2 linked regions of the Prochlorococcus marinus str. GP2 genome follow. Each later gene encodes a partner of the first gene's protein in a complex. Links are inferred from orthologs where the notes say so. Each region holds a gene or a part of one and is shown in the gene's direction. Other genes may lie near its edges.

Evidence for each region.
Region 2: rpsP (region 1) and rpsT share a complex: the UniProt entries of both Bacillus subtilis proteins name them as parts of the 30S ribosomal subunit. The link is inferred for Prochlorococcus marinus str. GP2 from one-to-one orthologs.

The regions. Positions count from the first base shown.
Region 1 is NZ_JNAH01000008.1:36,689-54,361, reverse strand. What follows is about bases 6,977-9,917. They hold rpsP (30S ribosomal protein S16), read left to right. Parts: upstream 6,977-8,234; coding sequence 8,235-8,600; downstream 8,601-9,917. Other genes in these bases: EU91_RS02145 (Bax inhibitor-1/YccA family protein), read left to right, coding at 9,668-9,917; EU91_RS02140 (PhoH family protein), read left to right, coding at 8,638-9,594; ffh (signal recognition particle protein), read left to right, coding at 6,977-8,180. Also shown: tRNA 2-thiouridine(34) synthase MnmA, read right to left, coding at 1-667; EU91_RS02110 (bifunctional ADP-dependent NAD(P)H-hydrate dehydratase/NAD(P)H-hydrate epimerase), read left to right, coding at 714-2,279; EU91_RS02115 (RpoD/SigA family RNA polymerase sigma factor), read left to right, coding at 2,421-3,362; pdhA (pyruvate dehydrogenase (acetyl-transferring) E1 component subunit alpha), read right to left, coding at 3,364-4,437; EU91_RS02125 (IMS domain-containing protein), read left to right, coding at 4,550-6,655; more of ffh, read left to right, coding at 6,702-6,976; more of EU91_RS02145, read left to right, coding at 9,918-10,405; EU91_RS02150 (hypothetical protein), read right to left, coding at 10,457-10,984; GTPase Era, read left to right, coding at 11,023-11,934; tRNA (guanosine(37)-N1)-methyltransferase TrmD, read left to right, coding at 11,935-13,155; EU91_RS02160 (TIGR03792 family protein), read left to right, coding at 13,152-13,598; nickel pincer cofactor biosynthesis protein LarB, read left to right, coding at 13,595-14,251; EU91_RS09670 (hypothetical protein), read right to left, coding at 14,256-14,387; EU91_RS09490 (hypothetical protein), read right to left, coding at 14,455-14,622; sulfur carrier protein ThiS, read right to left, coding at 14,735-14,944; EU91_RS02175 (thiamine phosphate synthase), read right to left, coding at 14,934-15,989; and 3 more genes.
Region 2 is NZ_JNAH01000008.1:213,558-218,587, reverse strand. The notes cover bases 2,073-5,030. They hold rpsT (30S ribosomal protein S20), read left to right. Parts: upstream 2,073-3,383; coding sequence 3,384-3,677; downstream 3,678-5,030. Other genes in these bases: rpoB (DNA-directed RNA polymerase subunit beta), read left to right, coding at 4,723-5,030; EU91_RS01275 (TatD family hydrolase), read left to right, coding at 3,695-4,489; hisD (histidinol dehydrogenase), read right to left, coding at 2,073-3,264. In the rest of the region: EU91_RS01260 (trypsin-like peptidase domain-containing protein), read left to right, coding at 91-1,221; ribose-5-phosphate isomerase RpiA, read left to right, coding at 1,268-1,981; more of hisD, read right to left, coding at 1,978-2,072. UniProt on the Bacillus subtilis protein: Binds directly to 16S ribosomal RNA.

The DNA.
Region 1 (17,673 bases):
CTTGACTTTCTGGTTTTTGAGCAGTTCTAAGGCCTAATCTCAGGGCTTCCTTTCTTGTTTCTTCTTTTTTCATTTCACCAAGGGGAAATTCTAATCTGCTTAGTACTTCTTGTGAAAGAGAATAAAGAAAATAACTTTGGTCTTTGTTTTCGTCAGCACCTCTGAGAAGAAGGAAGTCATTAAATACAAAGCTCTTGCAATCAAGTGTTTCAGCATAAGATGATTTTTTTATCCTTGCGTAATGTCCCGTCGCAATATGAGTAAAGTCTTTTTTGTTTAATGCGTAATTAAGCATCTCTTCAAACTTCACATTCTTGTTGCACATCGAACATGGAAGTGGTGTGAATCCTTTCTCGTAGCTTTCAGTAGTTTTTTTAATTACCTCTCTTTCGAAAATTTCTCTTGAGTCTATTATTTTATGATTAATTCCCAAATCTTCACAAAGGCCAGCAGCATCTACTAATCCTTCAGAACAACAAGAGCCTTGTCCTTTCATTAGCCAAAGAGTTAGTCCCTCAACATTCCAGCCTTTTTCTACAAGAAGAGCAGCTGAAAGAGAACTATCTACGCCACCAGAAAGACCTACAATAATATTTTTCTTTTTATTAGTTTTATTATTAGTAGAAAAACAGTTCTCTGATTTTTTATCCTTTTGTGTCTTTAACATGGAAGTTTAAATTTTTGAACAGTACCTAAATTGCTTTGTACTAATTATGAACGAAATTGTATGGCCAACAATTGACTCAAAACATTTAATTGTTGATTCAATGCAAATGTTGAAATTAGAGAAAGAAATGTTTTCTGATGGAATGCCACAAGAAGCATTGATGGAAAAAGCAGGTATCCAAATTAGTAGATGGCTCTTAAAAAAGAAACCTCTTCTCAAGCATGGAATAACTGTTTTTATAGGCCCTGGGCATAATGGTGGGGATGGTGCGGTAATAGCTAGAGAGCTTTTTTTGAAAGGTTTTTTAGTAAAGGTATGGTGTCCATTCCCTATAAAAAAAACATTAACAATCAACCATGTTAATTATCTTACATCTATTGGCGTCACAAAATTAGTAGAGCCCCCTGATGCAAATGGAAAAGAACTTTGGATTGATGCAGTTTTTGGTAATAATCAAAAAAGAAAAGTCGATAATACATTAATAAAACTTTTTAATCAAAAATTTTATAACAAATATGGCAAAGTAATAAGTATTGATATTCCAACAGGATTATGTCCTGATAAAGGAGAGCCTTTTTTAGGTAACGCAGTAAAGGCAGACCATACCTTGGCTATTGGTCTTCATAAGATTGGGTTGACGCAAGATTCAGCTTTACCTTTTATTGGAGAATTGCACCATATCGATATTGGGGTGCCTATTTATAAGCTACTCAAGATTGAAAAAAAAGTTTTTAAGGTTACTTACAAAGATTTAAAAAATATTGACTTACCTTCTTTACCAAAAAATTCCAACAAATATAAAAGAGGCAGAACATTATTAATAGCCGGAAGTGAAAAATATCCTGGCGCTGCATACTTAGCATTAAAAGGGGCCATATCAAGTGGAGCAGGTTTTATTTCCGCTGTTCTGCCTGAGTTGGTTGCTGAATCTATTTGGCAAGTGGCTCCTGAAATAGTTTTAAAGGGAACTATGCAATCTAATCAAAATGGAAATGCTTCTTTATATAGTGCATTAAAAAATATTGATTTAAGTGCATTTGATTCAGTAGCTGTTGGCCCAGGAATAGGAATTGATAATGATGATTGGCAAAAATCAAAAGACTATCTTATTAGTTATGGAGGATTATTGATATTGGATGCAGATGCACTTAATAGAATTTCGGAATCTAAGTTAGGGTCAAAATTCTTCTTAGAGAGAAAATTTAATACATGGATTACACCACATAGCAAAGAATTTCGAAGATTATTCCCTGATATGAAATCTGATACCAACTTAAGGTTAGCTGGCGATGCCGCAAAAGAATTTAATATTAGTATTCTATTGAAAGGTGCTAATAGTGTAATTGCTAATAACAAGAAAGCATGGCAAATTTTTGGTACTGATTCTCACACAGCTAGAGCTGGATTAGGTGATCTTTTAACTGGATTTTTAGCTGGCATATCTGCGATTGATTTAACCTTCAGTAGAAATGTACCAACTGATTTTTTTGCTAAATACGTTCTTTTACATTCATTCGCTGCATCAAAGTGTAAAACGGGGTCAAATGCATCTGCTATTGGTGATGAGTTGTCAAAAATAATGAGAAATGGGAAAACGAGACAAATATCTTGAAAGAAACAATTAAAGAGAGTTATTTCTAGTTTTAAACACATAAAGATGCAATTGTTACATCAAATCTGAAGCGCGCATTAAATATTTGGCTTTTTTCAAAAAAGTATAGGAAAGTTTTAATACCTCCTTTAGGTCAAAATTATGGTTTCTTCAATACCAGCTCAAACAGAACCACGGAAAAGAAGAGGTAACGATCCGATCAGCTGGTATTTGCAAAATATCGGCAGAGTCCCTTTGCTAACACCTGCTGAAGAAATTGAACTGGGTAATCAAGTCCAGAAAATGATGATTCTTACAGAAGATGGCACATTGAATGAAAAAATTAAAGAATTTACGGCTCATCAAAAAAGAACAATAAAAATTGGCAGAAGAGCCAAGGAAAGAATGATGAAAGCTAATTTAAGATTAGTAGTCAGTGTAGCAAAGAAATACCAAGGTAAAGGACTTGAACTTCTTGATTTAGTTCAAGAAGGATCGCTTGGATTGGAGAGGGCTGTAGAAAAATTTGATCCTACAAGAGGTTATAAGTTTTCTACTTACGCCTTTTGGTGGATTCGACAAAGTATGACAAGAGCAATTGCTTGTCAATCAAGAACGATTCGCTTACCAGTTCACTTAAGTGAAAGGCTAGCATCTATAAGAAAAGTTAGTAGGGATTTGGCTCACAAACTTGGTGCCATGCCAAGCAGAATTGAAATTGCAGAAGCAATGGAAATTGATGTAGAGGAATTAGATTCTGTTTTAAGACAAGCTTTATCAACAAGTAGTTTAGATGCTCCAGTTAATGGTGATGATGGTAGGAGCTTTTTAGGTGATCTAATCGCAGATAGTAATAATGAAGAGCCTTTAGATCAAGTTGAACAGAAAATGCATCAAGAGCAACTTGGGAAATGGTTAAGTCATCTAAGCGAACAAGAGCAGCATGTTCTTAAACTAAGGTTCGGATTAGATGGAAATGAAAGACATACACTCGCTGAAATAGGAAGATTATTAGAAGTTTCTAGGGAAAGAGTTAGACAGGTTGAACTTAAGGCATTAAGAAAATTAAGAAATTTAACAAGAAAATTACCTAGCGGTATTTAACTTAATCCTCCGCCCAAATATATTTAGTTAATTCCTGTGAAGGTGGTTCAGGAGCCTCTAAAGCATTTTTAACAGATTCTGATATCTCTTTGTCTATTTTCTTTTCGATATTTTTTAACTCATCTTCCGTGGCAAATTTACCATCAATAATTTCTTGTGCTAACTTTCTTATAGGATCTCTTTTTCCCCAAAACTCCTTCTCTTTCTCGGATCTTAATTCATCTGGATCAGCAAGAGAATGTCCTCTGTATCTATAAGTGAGGCATTCTAAAAGTGTCGGCCCATCTCCTGCTCTAGCTCGCTCAATCGCTCTTTGTGCTGCTCCTCTGACAGCTAAAACATCCATTCCGTCAACTTCCTCACCATGCATTCCAAAAGCAGAAGCTTTTCTCCAGATTTCTGGATTACTAGTTGCTCTATCGTGAGCCATACCTATAGCCCATTTATTATTCTCAACAACAAAAATTATGGGTAATTTCCATAATTGGGCCATATTTAAACATTCAAAAAACTGACCATTATTACAAGTCCCATCTCCAAAGAATGCTGCAGTTACTGCATCACTGCTATTATTGCCAACAACTTCCTTTTTATATTTACTTGAGAAGGCTGCTCCTAAAGCAACTGGGATTCCTTCTCCAATAAATGCGTATCCACCGAGTAAGTGATGCTCTCTTGAAAATAAGTGCATAGACCCACCTCTGCCTTTACTACATCCTGTAGCTTTTCCAAAAAGTTCACTCATTACTTCAAAAGATGGAACACCTGCACTTAATGCATGTACATGATCGCGGTAAGTACTGCAAAACCAATCATGTTTCTTTTTCATGGCACCAATTACCCCAGTGCTTATAGCTTCTTGACCGTTATATAGATGTACGAAACCAAACATTTTCCCCCTGTAGTACATTTCTGCACACTTATCTTCGAATCTACGACCAAGTGTCATATCCTCATAAAGAAATAATCCGGATTCTCGATCTAATTCGGCTTTTTTTATGTCTTGAAGATTTGAGATTCTCTCTACGGGTGTTTCCAAGAAAAATACCTTAATGAAGTTTTGATTTGTTAACATTCTAAGCTGCGAAGGTCTAATTTCATGATTTTTTTTAATAACTCTGTAAGACCATATGAAAAAATTTTTTAACTTGATAAAATTTGTCTAAGATTATCAATAGGATATTTGTTTGGAACTTCCTTTAGATCATTTTCGTTTAATTGGCGTAAGCTCCTCTGCATCATCTGAGGAGATATTAAGGGCATTTCAATTGCGTTTGGATAAAACGCCTGATGAAGGATTTACTTATGAAGTTTTAACTCAAAGGTCAGAGTTGCTTCGCCTAACTGCAGATTTGCTTACAGATCCAGAGAGTAGAAGGGAATACGAAAATTTATTACTCGATGGTGTATCTGGATTAGAGTTTTCTTCTAATAGAGAAGTAGCGGGTTTAATACTTCTTTGGGAATCAGGTTCTCCAAAAGAAGCTTTTAAAATTACGAGAAAAGCTTTACAGCCCCCACAAACACCAGCTTTAGGAAGTAGTAGAGAAGCTGATTTAACTTTATTGGCTGCTTTAACTGCTAGAGACTCTGCAATTAAAGAACAACAGCTTAGATCCTATTCAAACGCTGCAGACTTTTTACATGAGGGTATACAACTTCTTCAAAGAATGGGAAAGCTCGTAGAAAGAAGGAAGGATCTTGAGGAAGACTTAGCTTCCCTTCTTCCTTACAGGATCCTAGACCTACTTAGTAGGGATCTAAATGATCAGGAGTCTCATGCTAAAGGTTTAAATATGTTGGAAAATCTAATTATTAAAAGAGGTGGCTTAGAAGGTAATAATAAATCTGAATACGGAAATTATCTAAATCAGAGAGAATTTGAAGCTTTTTTCCAACAAATAAAGCCATATTTGACAGTCCAAGAACAGATAAATTTGTTTCTTGAATTACAAAAAAGAGGATCGTTAGAAGCGGGTTTTATGGCCTTTCTATCCATGACAGCAATTGGGTTCGCTAGGAGAAAGCCGGAAAAGATATTTGAAGCGAGGAGAATTTTAAAGAAATTAAATTTATCAGGTCTTGACTCAATGCCTCTTATGGGTTGTTTAGATTTGCTTTTAGCAGATATAGATCAAGCCACCGCTAGGTTCTCTAGCAGTTCTGATGAAAACTTAAGAGATTGGCTTAATAATTATCCAGATAATAAGTTAGAGGCTATATGTAGTTTCTGCAAAAATTGGTTGGAGAATGATGTTTTAATTGGTTATAGAGATATTGAATCAAAAGAGGTCGACTTAGATTCTTGGTTTGAAGATAATGAAATTCAAGAATTTATAGAAAAATTAGAAAAAAAATCAAATAAATCTTCATTTAAATCAAATCTTCAAAACCAAAGGATTAAAGAAGATTCTTCGACAAAAATTACTGAAGATTTTGAAAGTGATTTAAATAATGTCGAGGAAGGAAGTTTACCTTGGCCTGGTGGTATAAAAAAAGAATATGAAAAGCTAGATACCCAAGAAAACAAAATTAACGATGAAATCTTCATGAATAAACCAATAGAGGTTTACAAATATTTAATTGAAAAAATTGCTGAATTAAAATTTAGTTTTGGTGAATTTCTAAAGGAGAAAGATATACTTAGGCGGTCACCCTATACAATTTATTTATACGCTTTTTTTATCCTATTTACACTTGGGATTGGTATTGGATTCTTAAGAAATAATTTTAAAAAATCACTTCAAGATAAAGCTGTAATTGATAAACCTTTAATAGCTTTAGATGAAAATCAAAATAGAAGTAATAAAGATATTAATCAAGAGATTAAAATGAAATCTACAAATGAATTAAATTCTATTAATGAGAAGCCTATTGCAACCAATCCCACTCGATTTAAAGAGTTAACTGAAGCATCACCTTCTTTAGAAGAGATAAGAAAATTAATTAATGTATGGTTAACAAGTAAAAGAAATTACTTAGCTGGAAAGAGTGAAATTAATCTTTCTAAGATTGTGAGAAATGGCTTAATTGAAAGAACAATCGAAGAGAGAAGGAGTGATATCAAAAAAGGTATTTATAAAGAAATTAATTCCAAAATACTCAATATAGATTTGGAATCTCAAACTTCCTCTAGGATAGTTGTTTTAGTTGAATTAAATTATCTAGAGAGAGTAATTAAAAATTCTGGAGAATTAATTAATGAAACTTCATTGTCACCGCTGAAAGTTAAATATATTTTGGGTTTTTCCAAAAAATCATGGAAATTGGTGGATTTTGTAAGTGGCTTGTAATTATGAACTTTGAGATCGTTTATAATAGTTAAAAATACTTTTGATAATGTTTGATGAACTTTCATCACGCTTTGAAGATGCTGTAAAGGGTTTAAGAGGCGAAGCAAAAATTAGTGAAAATAATATTAATGATGCCTTGAATCAGGTCAAAAGAGCACTGCTTGACGCTGATGTTAGTTTGTCTGTAGTAAAAGAGTTCATATCAGATGTAAAAGAAAAAGCTATTGGAGAAGAAGTGGTTAGGGGTGTAAATCCAGGTCAAAAATTTATAGAAGTTGTAAATAAAGAATTGATAAATATTATGGGAAATGAAAATTCTCCATTAAACGAAAATAAAAATAACCCCACTGTTATCTTAATGGCCGGTCTTCAGGGAGCTGGTAAAACAACTGCGACAGGAAAATTAGGCCTTTATTTGAAGGAAAAAGAAAAGAAAGTTCTTTTGGTGGCTGCAGATATTTATCGACCAGCAGCAGTAGAACAACTAAAAACATTAGGAAGTCAATATGAATTAGAAGTTTTTTCAGCTAAAGAAAAAAATAGCAAACCAGAAGAAATAACAAAGGATGCATTGAATTATGCGGGTGAGAATAATTTTGACTCAATTATTATTGACACTGCTGGAAGATTGCAAATTGATGATTCTATGATGAGTGAAATGATTCGGATAAAAGAGGTTTCTAATCCTGATGAAGTTTTACTTGTTGTTGATTCTATGATTGGACAAGAAGCTGCTGACTTGACAAAGTCATTTCATGAAAAAGTAGGAATTTCAGGGGCGATACTAACCAAGTTGGATGGCGATTCAAGAGGAGGCGCCGCTTTATCAATAAGAAAAATAAGCGGTAAACCAATCAAATTTATTGGTGTGGGCGAAAAAATAGAGGCGCTACAACCTTTTCATCCAGAAAGAATGGCCAGCAGAATCTTAGGCATGGGTGATGTCTTGACACTTGTTGAAAAAGCTCAAAAGGAAGTTGAGCTTGCTGATGCAGAAGCTATGCAAAAGAAGCTTCAAGAAGCAACTTTTGATTTCAATGATTTTGTTAAGCAAATGAGATTAATTAAAAGGATGGGATCTCTAGGTGGATTGATAAAACTAATCCCTGGAATGAATAAAATTGATGATGGGATGATAAAAGATGGAGAAGATCAATTGAAGAAAATAGAATCTATGATCTCCTCAATGACTCTTGAGGAGAAACAGAAACCTGAGGTTCTTGCTGCACAACCATCAAGAAGACAAAGGATCGCTAAGGGTAGTGGTTATCAAGCAAAAGATGTAGATAAAGTATTAGCTGATTTTCAAAGAATGAGAGGTTTTATGAAACAAATGTCGAATGGAGGAATGCCAGGAATGGGAGGAATGCCAGGAATGGGAGGAATGCCAGGAATGGGAGGAATGCCAGGAATGGGAGGAATGCCAGGAATGGGAGGAATGCCAGGAATGGGTGGAATGAGTGGTAATAAACCAATAAAAAAACAAACCAAAAATAAGAAGAAAAAAGGGTTTGCTGATTTATAGTTTCTAAATTATTCCCGTTAAATGATATTATTGTTTAAAACGCATTGATTTAAGATGATTAAATTGCGCCTTAAGCGCTTTGGGAAGAAAAAAGAGGCAAGTTTCAGAATTGTTGCATGCAATAGTACTTCCAGGAGAGACGGCAAACCTTTGCAAGAACTAGGCTTTTATAACCCAAGAACTAAAGAAACTAGACTCGATACGGAAGCTTTAAGGAAAAGACTTACTCAAGGTGCTCAACCAACTGATGTGGTGAGGACTTTATTAGAAAAAGGAGGGTTATTAGAAAAAATAGAAAGACCCTCTATCGCTATAGGGAAGGCAAAATTAGAGAAGGAAAAAGCAGCTAAGGCTAAATCTAATGACTCAGAAAGTGATACTAGTAAAGCTGAAAGCGATAGTATCCAAGCTGAAAGCTAGTGATTTGATAAATTTTTATTCTTTATTCAATAATTAAATGAAAGAAGTTTCCAAAACTGGTCACTTCACAATTGATTTGCCAAACACTGATGCTGCTACAGCGTTATCAGGTCCCGGCAATTCTTTCTTGAAAAAGTTTGAGTCTCTCACGGGAGTTTCTTTAACTATAAGAGGCTTGCAACTTGAGATGAACGGTGTCATATCTAAGATTGAGAGAGCATCCGCATTGGTTGAACTGACAAGACCAATTTGGGAACAAGGATTAGAAGTGCCAGAGGTAGATCTTAAAGCGGCTTTGAGTTCTCTAAATATGGGAGAGTCATCTTCACATGCTGAACTTGGGAAAAAAGTTCTTGCGCGTTCCAAAGAAGGAAGATATCTAAGACCAAGAACTATAAGGCAAAAGGAATATGTTGAATCAATTGAGAACTTTGATCTTACCTTCGCAATTGGTCCAGCAGGAACTGGGAAGACATTTTTGGCTACTGTTTGTGCCGCAAGATTATTAAATGAGAAAAAAATAGAAAAAATTGTTTTAACCAGACCAGCTGTAGAGGCTGGTGAAAGTTTAGGATTCCTGCCTGGAGATTTGCAACAAAAAGTAGATCCATACTTAAGACCACTATTTGATTCTTTACATAGTATTTTCGGATTTGATAGAACAAATTCGCTTATAGATAAAGGAATTATTGAAGTTGCTCCTTTAGCATTTATGAGAGGCAGAACCTTGGATAATTCTTTGGTAATTCTAGATGAAGCACAAAACACTACTTGCTCTCAAATGAGAATGTTTTTAACCAGATTAGGTGAGAGATCAAAAATGGTTGTAAATGGAGATGTTACTCAAATTGATTTAAAAAAAGATCAGGAAAGCGGCCTCATTGAAGCATCAAGAATATTTTCTGAAACCGAAGGTATAAAATTTTGTTATCTAACTGTTGAAGATGTAGTTCGCCATCCTTTAGTTCAGAAAATTATTGAGGCTTATAAATAACTTTATAACTCTGGAGATCCGTACCCTGAAATTTGAAAAATCAAGTAGAATATAACCATGTTTAATAAAAAAAATGCCAGCAAGTAGTAATTTCAATCAAGCTATTCGTGAAGCACAAACTAGTTCAATTGTTGGACCTAATGTTGTTCAAAAAGCTCTACCTTATGTAGGTGGAGGTATGGTCCTAACCTCTTTAGGTGTTTTAGCAGGTGTCTCACTTATAGCAACAAACCCAGGTCTTTTCCAGCCCCTATCAATAGTCGCCTTAATTGCGGAATTAGTTTTGTTTTTTGTAGCTACAAGTGCAGCAAATAATGCAAATAATGCAAAAGCTCTGCCATTGCTAACAGGATTTAGTTTGCTAACTGGATTTACCTTAAGTGGAATAGTTGCTTTAGCAATAGGAACAATTGGGATTGGTTCAGTTGGAACAGCTGCCTTAGCTACTGGTATAACTTTCGTTATTGCCTCTTATACTGGCCAAAGAATGAGTGATAGTGTTGGTCAAGCACTAAGTGGGGTAGTTGGTCTTGGATTGATAGGACTGCTTATAGCAATGTTTGTCCAATTAATTGGTGGATTCTTTGCTCCAGGAGTTTTTGGAGGTTCAGGACTCGAATTGATAATTGCAGGATTTGGAACTGTCTTGTTTGTTGCAATGTCTTTCGTTGATTTCTATACAATGCCAAGAAGATACAATGACGATCAATACCTTGCAGGGGCTTTAGGTATGTATCTAACTTATATAAATCTTTTTGTTTTTATATTAAGATTAATGATTGCACTACAAGGTGGTGGAAGAAGAGATTAAATAAATTATTTAAATTTCCAAATTAAAGCGTAGAATTTTTTCTACGCTTTTTTATTGGGCGATATCAAGAATTTGTTTTTTTATGAATTCCTTTTGTTCTAAGTCATATTTTACTGAATTATCAAAACTATTACCCATATCATCTAAGTCTCTAAGTACTTGATTAACAGACTTTGTAACTAACTTAGTTTCTAGCAGTCTTAGAATGGCCTTACATCTTTCTGAAATGTTCTCCGATGTTGTCTCATATTCATGATTATTTTCTCTTCGATGAATAATAATTTGAGCGGAACTCATTATTAAATTTTTTACTACTATGTCTGTTACGGCACCACCACCTTCGTTCAGTTTGTAAATTAGTGAAAAGGGAAGTTTATCTAACAAAAAACAATCTTTATCTGATAAAGCGTACGCAAAAAATCCTCTGAGTCCATTTCTTGTTTTAGTTAGCTCTGCGATTCTATCTGCTAAAACCTCTTCGCTGAGTAAATCATCACCCCACTCTTTGCACCATTGTGCTGATATGTTTATTGCTTGCGTGAACGAAGCTTCTTTTAAATTTATGGTTTTTTTTTCCATTTTTGATCAGAATTTTATTATTGATGCATTAAAAGTCTTTGGCCAATTATAGATCTGGGTTTGTAACTTTACTAGGAAGGCCAAATGTCGGTAAATCAACTTTAATAAATAAATTGATTGGAGAAAAAATAACAATTACTTCTCCAATAGCGCAAACTACTAGAAATAAATTAAAAGGAATACTTACTACAGACAATGGGCAAATAATTTTTGTTGATACGCCAGGTGTTCATAAACCTCATCATCGACTTGGAGAGATATTAGTAAAAAACGCAAAATCTGCAATTAATGGAGTTGATATGGTAATTTTTGTAATTGATTCAAGTGAAGAACCTGGTAGAGGTGATGAATATATTTTGAACTTTCTAATCGCAAATAAAACTGAGTTTATTGTGGCATTAATTAAGTGGGATTTGGTTAATAAAGAATTTAGGAATTTACGATTAGATCAATATAGGAGATTTTTCGGAGTTAATAGAAACTTTCAAATTGTAAGTGCTTCTCAAGGAGAGGGATGTTCGGAACTAGTCGATATGGCACTAAATTTTCTTCCAGAGGGACCAAAACTTTATGACGAAGAGACGATTTGCGACCAACCATTAGATAACTTATTATCTGATTTAGTAAGAGAGCAGGTATTAAAAAATACAAGAGAAGAGGTACCTCATAGTGTCGCAGTAAAGATAGAAAAGAGAGAGAAAATGAAAAGAAAAAATGGCAAAGTTTTTACAGCTATTTTGGCTACTATTATTGTTGAAAGATCAACTCAAAAAGGTATTCTTATTGGAAAGAAAGGTTCAATGTTAAAAATGATTGGTCAGTCAGCAAGATCAAATATGTCAAAATTAATAGATGGTCCAGTTCACCTAGAGTTGTTTGTGAAAGTTGTTCCAAATTGGAGAAAAAAAGAATCAAGGTTAATTGAGTTTGGTTATGAGGAAGATTTCTAGATGAGTGGTTTTAACTTTGATGTAATTACTTTGTTCCCTAAAGCTTTTGAATTAATAAATAATTTAGGGGTCATAACAAAAGCTCTAGAAAAGAATTTGATCGATTTAAATTTACATGATTTGAGAGAGTATGGAGAAGGTTCTTACAGACAAGTAGACGATAAGCCTTATGGAGGAGGAGCAGGTATGGTATTAAAACCTGAACCTATTTATAAGGCATATGAATCAATTAGAAAATTATCTAAAAGTAAAACTTTGCTGATGACCCCACAGGGTAAAGTCCTTAAGCAAAAGGATCTTGTGAGATGGTCCACTTTGGATCAAATAATAATTATTTGTGGTCAATATGAAGGTTTTGATGAAAGGATTAGATGTTTAGCTGATGAAGAGATATCGATTGGCGATTATGTACTTTCTGGAGGTGAAATACCCGCTATATCAATAATTAACGGTTTGACTAGATTATTGCCAGGAACTCTTGGTGATCCAGAGTCCTTAGTCGATGAGAGTCATAATTCTTCTTTATTAGAATATCCTCAATACACGAGGCCAATAAATTTTAAAGATATGAAAGTGCCAGATATTCTAGTGAGCGGTAATCATGAAGAGATTAAATCGTGGAGAAGAAGAAAAAGTTTTGAAAGAACATTGGAGAGGAGAAGTGACTTGATTTCAAATGAAAACTACAAAAAATCCCCACAAAGTAAGAGAATAATAAAAGAAAATAATCAATTCATGAAATTTAGAATAGGTAATGGATACGATATTCACAGATTAGTAGAGGATAGAGATTTAATTATTGGAGGTGTAAAATTAAATCATCCTGAAAATTTAGGATTGGATGGTCATAGTGATGCGGATGTTTTAAGTCACTCAATAATGGATGCATTATTGGGAGCCCTTTCTTTGGGCGACATAGGAAAGTATTTCCCCCCATCTGAAGAAAAATGGAAAAATGCTGATAGCTTGTTTTTGTTATCAAAAGTAATTGACTTGATAAGACAAGATGGTTGGGAAATAAATAATATCGATAGTGTTCTTGTTGCTGAAAGGCCAAAAATCATGCCACATATAAAACTAATGAAAAAAAATATTTCTGAAATATTAAATATCGATGAAAATTTAATTGGGATTAAAGCAACCACGAATGAAAAATTAGGTCCAGAAGGGAGAGAAGAGGGTATAAGTTGCCATTCAGTAGTGCTACTTGAGAAAAAATGAAATTCAATTTAAATTTGAGAAGAATATTCCAAAAATTTTGTTTAATATTTATTTGCTTAGTAGCTTTAAATTTTCAATCTAATTTCCCCAATTTACAAGCTCTTCCTATGGATAATTATCAAGATGAAATGGTTACAGAGGAATTAAGACTTAAAGTCCCTTCTGAGGTAAAAGCTGCATGGTTGAATGCAGAAAAAGAAATCTGGGATCCCTGGTTATCTTCTCAAGAGGGTTTTTTGGGGAGGCAATTATTTTGGGATAGAGAAAAAGAAGAAGCTCTAATATTAGTGAATTGGGAGAGTAAAAAACTATGGAAAAGCATCCCAATGTCTGAGGTAAATGTAGTCCAAGAAAAATTTGAAGATATTGTTAAAACAGCTCTAAATGTAAAAGAAAATCCTTTTATATTAATTTATGAAGGAGAGTTAGATAAGCAAGGATGAATTTTGATATTAGATTTGATTTTCAAAGAAGAGATAGGCTTGGACTTATTGAAGCAATTTGGGGTCAAGACAAGAGTATCGACCAATTAAAAAGAGTATCTGAAACTGTATTGAATAAAAATGAGGTTGTTTTTATTACAAGGATTAATAGTGAAAAAGCTAATTATCTTTTAGATTTATTTGATGATGCAAGATTCTATGAAGAAGCAAAATGCTTAATAATTGGGGAAAATCTAAATAAAATAAATACAAATAAAAAAGTTGCTATAATTTCAGGCGGCTCAAGTGATTTGGCCGTCACACTTGAAGCAAAATTAACGCTTGAAATTTATGGAGTGAATTGTCAATCTTTTATAGATGTTGGAGTAGCAGGACTTCATCGATTAATGAGTCAGTTAGAAGAAATTAATAAATATGATGTATTAATTGTTTGTGCTGGAATGGAGGGCGCTTTGGCAACAGTTGTGGGAGGATTGTTGGCACAGCCCATTATCGCAGTGCCTGTTTCAGTCGGCTACGGTGCTAGCAAGGATGGAGAAACTGCATTAAATAGTATGTTGTCTAGTTGTTCTCCAGGTATTGCAGTTATGAATATAGATAACGGTTATGGAGGAGCAATGGCAGCCATAAGAATTATTAAAAGTATTTCCTAGATATTTACTTCTTTTCTATTTCTAATAGGTTTTCTATCCATAAATTCAGTTGTTTTGATAATATCCCTTCTTCTCGCATTTTGATTGCCTTAATTACAACTTCTGTGTTTACCCACTCTGGAAATCTTTTAGGCATTTATTATTTAGCTCAGTATTTATAATTTGGTACAAAATTTTATAAAAACAAGTTTTAAGTAACAAATTTAATCTTTTATGTTTGATTTAGTACCTAACCTAGAAAGTTCAGAAGAGGTATGTTCACTTTCCACATTTTTTAATCTCTCAATTAACTCGGATAAATCCTTAGAAGCAAGCTCCCCATTTTGTTCCCATTTTAAGGATCTTGAATTATTATTTATCTTTTCTTTCATTGGTTTATTTATGTATTAAGAATATATAACGAAAAAAGAAAAAATTTGGTAATTGTTTCAAGCTTAAAATTAAAAAAATATGAAGATTTTAAATGTATAAAAATCTTATCTTTTATCCACCGCCAACTATTGAAACGATTTCTAAATTATCTCCATCTTTAATTTTTAAATTTCCCCATTGTATTGAATTAATAATCACATTATTAAGTTCGACAACAACTGTGTTAGGTTTATATCCCATTGAATTAAGTGCTTTAGAGAGCAGGGCATTTTCTTGATCAAGTTCTATTTTTTTTTCTTCTCCGTTTACTTTAATTTTCATTGGTTAATTCTTTTAAAATCATAATAGCGTCTTCTTTAGGATCTTCAGAATTCATTAATTGCGAAACTAAAGCAACTTTTTTAAAACCATTTCTTTTTAGATATGAAATATTATTTGTCTTAATTCCTCCAATAGCGAACCAAGGAATGTTTAAATCTTTTGTTAATGTTTTGATCTTTTCAATACCTATTGGTTTTTTGTCCTTTTTTGTTACAGTTTCAAATACTGGTCCTATTCCAATATAATTACAACCATTTTTAAGGGCATTAGAAATATCAATTTCATTATTTGCACTTATACCAATAATTTTTGAATATCCTAATAATTTTCTTGCGTTTTTTAAGTCTAAATCATCTTGTCCGAGATGAATTCCATCCGCATTTGAAGCTAAAGCTATATCAACCCTATCGTTAATGATAAACAATGAATCATATCTTTTACATAAATTTTTAATTTGAATTGCTTCTTCAAGGTGATCTTTATCAGTCCCCGTTTTAAATCTATGCTGAATAATTCTTACGCCAGCAATAAGTAGATTCTCTATAATTTCTATTAAGTTTTCCTTTTGGTCCGTTATTACATATAAGTCATTTTCTTTTAATATTTCCTCCGACTTCATACATTCGCTTAAACATAATAAGTCGATCTCTAGAGTGTAAATTTCATATCTAATTTCCGAAGCGATTTTTGAAAGCTCATGATTATGTAGCCTTGAGAATTCTTCAATTACTCTCAACGCTTCTTGAACTCTGCCTGAATTAGAACTTATAATTTGCTCATTGCTTTTCCTCTTAAGTTGCTCTTGGTGAGTCAATCCTTTGCATTTGTCCTCAATATGATTCCTGGATAGTTTATAAACTTCTAAATGATTTTTCCCTAAGATTTGTCTAAAGTTTTTAATCCTCTCAACATATTTCTCTTTGCCTAGACCAAATCTAGCCCAATCCTCTAGTACTCTTAATCCTTCTCTAGCTCTATCTAGATTAGCGTCAATAATTTGATAAATTCTCAAATCTTCAGCGTTTGTGGGATTGAAATTCTGCATTTGTAATTTATTTTTCGTAGTTTTTAAAAATACTTAAAGCATTATCTCTATCTTTTTTTATTTGATTAGAAAGTTGATCTATATTATCGAATTGAATTTGAGATCTAAGCTTTTCAACTGGTTCTACTGATAGATTTAAACCATATAGATCGATATCTTTATTTATTAAATGGACTTCAACTGCAGATGGCAATAAAGGATTTATTGTTGGTTGAGATCCAAGATTCATAACAGATTCAATTTTTTGGTTAGAATTTTTCAAAGTTGTCCAAGCTGCATAGACTCCTTCTCCAGGTAAAAATTTTCTGCCATCTATTTCAAGATTTGCGGTGGGCCATCCTATGCTTTTCCCAATCCCTTTACCTTTGACAACCTTTCCACTAAAACTGTAGGGCCTTTTAAGAATTTTGAAAGCATTTTTTAGATCACTTTTATCTAACAAATCTCTTATTCTGCTGCTGCTGATCCTTCCTTCTTTATCTTCTAAAATAGGAGTAATTTTTAGTTTTATATCCGTATCTTTAATTATTTTTTTTATAGTATTTATGTCTCCACTTCTTCTAAAACCAAATTTAAAATTAGCACCTACAGAAATGTTTTTAGCTTGTAATTGATTTATCAAAATATTCCTTACAAAACTTTCTGCACTTAATTTAGATAGTTCCTTATCAAAAGGAATCAGAACTAGTTGTTCAATCCCGAGATCTTCAAGAATATGTAGCTTTTCATCTGGTAGATCTAGTCTAAGACGAGTCTCTTTGTATAAAATCTCTCTGGGATGTGGCCAAAAGCTTGCAATTGTTGGGGTATATTGATTTTCTTCAACTACACTTTTTATTAATTTTCTGTGGCCAGCATGTAGGCCATCAAAACTACCAATAGCGATTGAAGTGGGATTCTTAACTTCAGATGGCGATTTTAAAGAGATCAAAAGATTACGTGCAATTTTATGATTTTGATGGCAAATTTGAATAGTTATAGTTTATTCAATCAAATGAATGTCTGACAAAATTGATTTTCAGTCCCTTTCATTTGGAATGCGACGCATTGGATGGATACGCTTTTGGGTTCAATCCATTTTAGGTGTTGTTGTTGCAGCTGTTTTGCTTTTTTCAAATGTTGTAAATAATAACGAAGGACAGCTTGGGCTATCTCCTGGTTTATCACTTACAACTATATCCTTGATTTTACTACTTTTTAGTCTTTGGCAAGGTTGGTTAATAGTTAGAACAGGAAGAGCAATAGCAAGTAATGCGAGACCCTCAAGAGGTCAAACCACTAAATTAATAAAAAGAGGTTTGGTAGTTGATTTGTTAGGAATTTTGTTTGGAATAATTGGATATCAAGCTCTTATGGGCGCACTATTTATACAAGCATCCTCTCAAACTACCGGACAATTGATAACAGCGACATCTGATATCCCAATTACAGGACTTGAGATTTTATCAGTACTAAGTAATACACAAGTGATTGCTGCTCATTATTTTGGACTTTGTTTTTCTTTATGGCTTTTAAGAAGGATTTATAAATGAATTATTAATTTTAGGTAAGTCGTTTAAATCTCCCCTCCAAAACAAATCTGGTTCTACAGGTGTAAGAGATATTTTATTATCTTGTATTTGAGATACGTCGCTGGGCCAGTTCTTTGGGCCGTAACCTTTTGACTTAAGATCTAAAACCACCT
Region 2 (5,030 bases), 170 kb from region 1 along the record:
ATTTGTATTTTATGGATGTAAACAAAAAAACAACGATAATTTATTTCTTGAATTAGATTTACTAAAAAAATTATAATCTACTTACTATAAATGAAATTGCTCAAGATTAAATTAAATGATTTAATCAAAATATCCATTATTCTTTGTTTTTGTTTAGTTAACTTCTTTCAAGAAACTGAAGTTTTAGCGTTGAATTCTTTTGAAAACCATAATTTTGTATCCTCTGCAGTTAAAAATGTTAGCCCTGCTGTTGTGAAAATTGATACTGAGCGATTGGTTGAAAGGCAACAGTTTGATCCAACTTTACTTGATCCTTTATTAAGGGATTTGCTTGGGGAACCTGGTATCTTCCCAGATAGAGAAAGAGGCCAAGGTTCTGGAGTCATTATCAATGATAATGGTTTAGTTCTCACAAATGCTCATGTTGTAGAAAGAGTGGATGAAGTTTCAGTAACCTTGGCAGATGGAACAATTTGCGATGGGCAAGTTTTGGGAACGGATTCAGTCACTGACTTAGCTTTAGTAAAAATTAAAGAATCAACTTATTCTAGTTCTGCACCACTTGGGAATTCTGAGGATCTTGAAGTTGGAGACTGGGCAATAGCTCTTGGAACTCCATATGGTCTGGAGAAAACAGTTACACTAGGTATAGTTAGTAGCCTCCATAGAGATATTAATAGTCTAGGATTTTCAGACAAAAGACTTGATTTAATTCAGACTGATGCGGCAATTAACCCAGGTAATTCTGGAGGCCCACTTATCAATTCAAACGGCGAGGTAATAGGAATCAACACTTTAGTAAGAAGCGGCCCTGGTGCAGGTTTGGGTTTTGCAATTCCAATTAATTTAGCTAAAAATGTTACTGATCAGCTTCTTAAAAATGGAGAAGTTATTCATCCCTATTTGGGAGTCCAATTGATTTCTTTGAATCCTAAAATTGCTAAAGAACATAATAAAGACCCTAATTCATTAGTTCAATTACCAGAAAGAAATGGAGCATTAATTCAATCAGTGATACCTAATAGCCCTGCTGAAAAAGCTGGGTTAAGAAGGGGCGACTTAGTAATAGCAGCCGAAAATATTTCTATAGATGAACCTAAAGCTCTGCTAGATGAAGTAGAAAAAGCTCAGATAGGTAAAGTATTTCTACTAAATGTTTTGAGAGATAATAAAGAGATAGAGATAAATATTAAACCAGAACCCCTTCCAGGTTTGACATAAATCACCCATTGAAATTTAATTATCTATAAACCTAGGAAAAAAGATTTTGGATACACAAACACAAATGAAACAAGTTGTTGCTGATGCAGCAATTAACGAGGTCAAGAGTGACATGATACTAGGATTAGGATCTGGATCTACAGCCGCGCTTATGATAAGAAGTTTAGCTAAAGAAATTCATTCAGGAAAATTGCAAAATATTAAAGGAGTTGCAACTTCCTTCCAGTCAGAAGTTTTGGCTTTAGAGCTCGATATTCCTCTTGTTGATTTAGCTTCTGTTTCTCAAATCGACTTAGCTATTGATGGAGCTGATGAAGTTGATTCCAGATTTCAGTTAATAAAGGGTGGAGGTGCATGCCACGTTCGAGAAAAGTTGGTAGCATCTAAAGCTAAAAAATTATTAATTGTTGTTGACGAAACTAAACTGGTACAAAATTTAAATCATTCTTTCCCTTTACCAGTGGAGGTTTTGCCGAATGCCTGGAAGCATGTTCAGGAATTAATTTCAGAAATGAATGGAAGTTCTACATTAAGAATGGCTACTAAAAAAGCTGGACCTGTTGTTACTGACCAAGGCAACTTGGTCTTAGATGTTTTTTTTAAAAATGGTATTCAAGATCCAAAAGAGATTGAAACTAATATTAATAATATTCCAGGAGTATTAGAAAATGGATTATTTGTTGATCTTACAGATAAAGTATTGGTTGGTAAAATTGAAAACAATGTTCCAGTCGTCTATTCTCCTTCAAAACTTTCCTAGTCTTCAAATCTTATTTTTACTGAATCAGCGTGACTATCTAACCCTTCACTTTGAGCAAGATGAATAATGTCACGGCTGTTAACTTTTAAACTTTCTTTATTAAATTCTATTATTGATGTGTTTTTCATGAAAGTTTCAACTCCTAAAGAACCGCTGAATCTGGAATTCCCTGATGTAGGTAAAGTATGATTCGGTCCAGCCAGATAATCTCCTACGGCTTCTGGTGTCCATTGTCCTAAAAATATTGCACCCGCATTTTCTATCCCTTCAAGTATCTTTTCATGATCTAAAGCTAAAATTTCTAAATGCTCTGGAGCAAAGCTATTGCTTAGTTCAACACATGATTCAAGATTTTCGCAAATAACGATTAATCCCCAGTTTTTTATTGATTCCATGCAAATTTCTTTTCTTGGATGATTATCTACTATTTTGAATAGTTCTTTTAAGACTTCTTTAGCTTGTTCATCTGAAGTAGTTAGAAGTATTGAAGAAGCTAAAGGATCATGTTCAGCTTGTGCTAATAAATCAAAAGCTATATGTTTACTTAGAGCTGTTTCATCTGCAATGATTAATATTTCACTTGGGCCAGCTAAGGAATCAATTCCTGTAGAGCCATAAATTAGTTTTTTAGCAGTAGTTACATAGATATTTCCTGGACCTGAAATAACATCAACTTTATCGATTTGATTTGTTCCAAATGCTAAAGCACCAATTGCTTGAGCCCCTCCAATTCTAAAAACTTTATTGATTCCTGATAAATGTGCTGCAGCTAAAACGGCTTTGTTTACTTCCCCTTTAGTATCTCCAGGGGAAACCATTATAATTTCTTCTACACCTGCTACTGTCGCAGGTATCGCATTCATCAATACAGTACTTGGGTAAGAAGCCCGACCTCCAGGGATATAAAGACCTGCTTTTTTTACAGGTCTCCATTTTCTTTGAACTTTATCACCATGTTCACCTTTTATAATAAAAGATGATGGAATCTCTTTTTCATGGAATTTTTTGATTCTTGTATAGGCTACTTCAAGTGCTTGCTTTAAATTGCTATCAATTTTATCCCATGCATCTTTCAAATCTCGAGCGCTAATTTGCATTGGCTCAGGGTTGAAACCATCAAATTTTCTTGTATATTTTTCTACAGCTATATCTCCATTTTTTTTTACTTCTTGAAGAATTTTTTCGACAATTGAATTTATATTTTTATTGTTTTCTGAGTTAGTTCGATTAGAAATCCTTTTTAATTCTTGGATCGCTTCTTTTTTATTATTAATAATCTTCATATTCTAAATTTTCAAATTGATAGGCTTAAAGTCCAATTTACTTCACTTTATAAATTATATATGATTGATAAGTAGTCAATTAATTTGCTATTATAAAATCTTCTATTTATATACCCTCTGTGGCTAATAACAAATCAGCAAAAAAGAGAATACAAATTGCCGAAAGAAATCGATTAATCAATAGATCATACAAATCAACTGTAAGGACTTTGACTAAAAAAACCTTGGAGAATTGTGAAAAATATAAAAAAGAACCTAACAAGGATAATGAAGATTTAGTGAAAACAAGTCTTAATAAAGTTTTCAGTTTGATTGATAAAGCTGTTAAGAAAAATGTTCTCCATAAGAATAATGGAGCTAATAAAAAATCAAAAATTAACACTTTTGTAAAATCCACTTTAACAACAAAGTAAAAAGACAGAACATAATTATGAGCGATATTGAACTCATTGATTCACACTGTCATTTGATATTTGAAAATTTTGAGAGCGATATTGAAGATGTTGTTCAAAGACTACGTTCCAGAGGTGTAAGAAAATTAGTTCATGCTTGTTGTGAACTAAATGAAATTCCTAAGTTAAAAACAATATCCCATGAGTTTAGTGAAATATATTATTCGGTAGGTTTGCATCCCCTAGAAGCCAACAAATGGGAACTAAATTCTAAATCCGTCTTAAGAAAGTCAGTACAAGAAGATAGAAAAGTTGTAGCAATTGGGGAATTAGGTCTTGATTTTTTTAAAAGTGAAAATAAAACTCAACAAATTGATGCTCTTATTCCACAAATGGAGTTAGCTTATGAACTTGATTTGCCAGTAATAATTCATTGTAGAGAGGCTGCAAATGAAATGATTGAAATATGTGATGACCTCTCTAAGAAAGGGAAATGCCCTAAAGGTGTACTTCATTGTTGGACAGGAACCCCGAAAGAAATGAAACAATTTCTAGATCTTGGTTTTTATATCAGTTTTAGTGGAATAGTGACCTTCCCGAAAGCACATGAAATTCATGAATGTGCCAAAATAGTACCTAATGATAAGTATCTAATTGAGACTGACTCACCCTTTTTAGCTCCTGTTCCCCATAGGGGTAAAAGAAATGAACCTGCATTTGTTGAAAATGTTGCAAATTTTATGGCGGATTTAAGATCTACTGAATTATTTACAATTGCGAAAGAGTCATCTAAGAATGCTAAAGATTTGTTTAAATTTGACTTGTTAAGTTAACACTAAAGCTGCTAATATAAGGAATTACTGGAAATTTTCTTAATTTTTAGTTTTTACTTTCCTAATTATTGGTTATTTGGCCATTGTACTCAATTTTTTTTGTCTTAATCATTGGTTTTTTGTTGAAATCGAGACTTAATTATTGAATTTAAATTGAGAGAAAGGTTAAACAACTAGATATTAAGTAGATTTTAAGTAAATAGTAAATCTCACATAATCGAAGGTTTTCTTGGATGAGCAGTAGCGCTTTACAGGTAGCAAAAACAGCTACTTATCTACCAGATTTAGTTGAAGTACAAAGAGCAAGCTTTAAATGGTTTTTGGAGAAGGGGTTAATAGAAGAATTACAAAACTTTTCACCCATTTCTGATTACACAGGCAAATTAGAATTACACTTTATAGGTGAAGAGTATAGGCTGAAAAGACCTAGACATGATGTTGAGGAAGCAAAAAGAAGAGATGCAACATTTGCTTCTCAAATGTATGTAACTTGTAGATTAATCAATAAAGAAACAGGGGAAATTAAAGAACAAGAAGTATT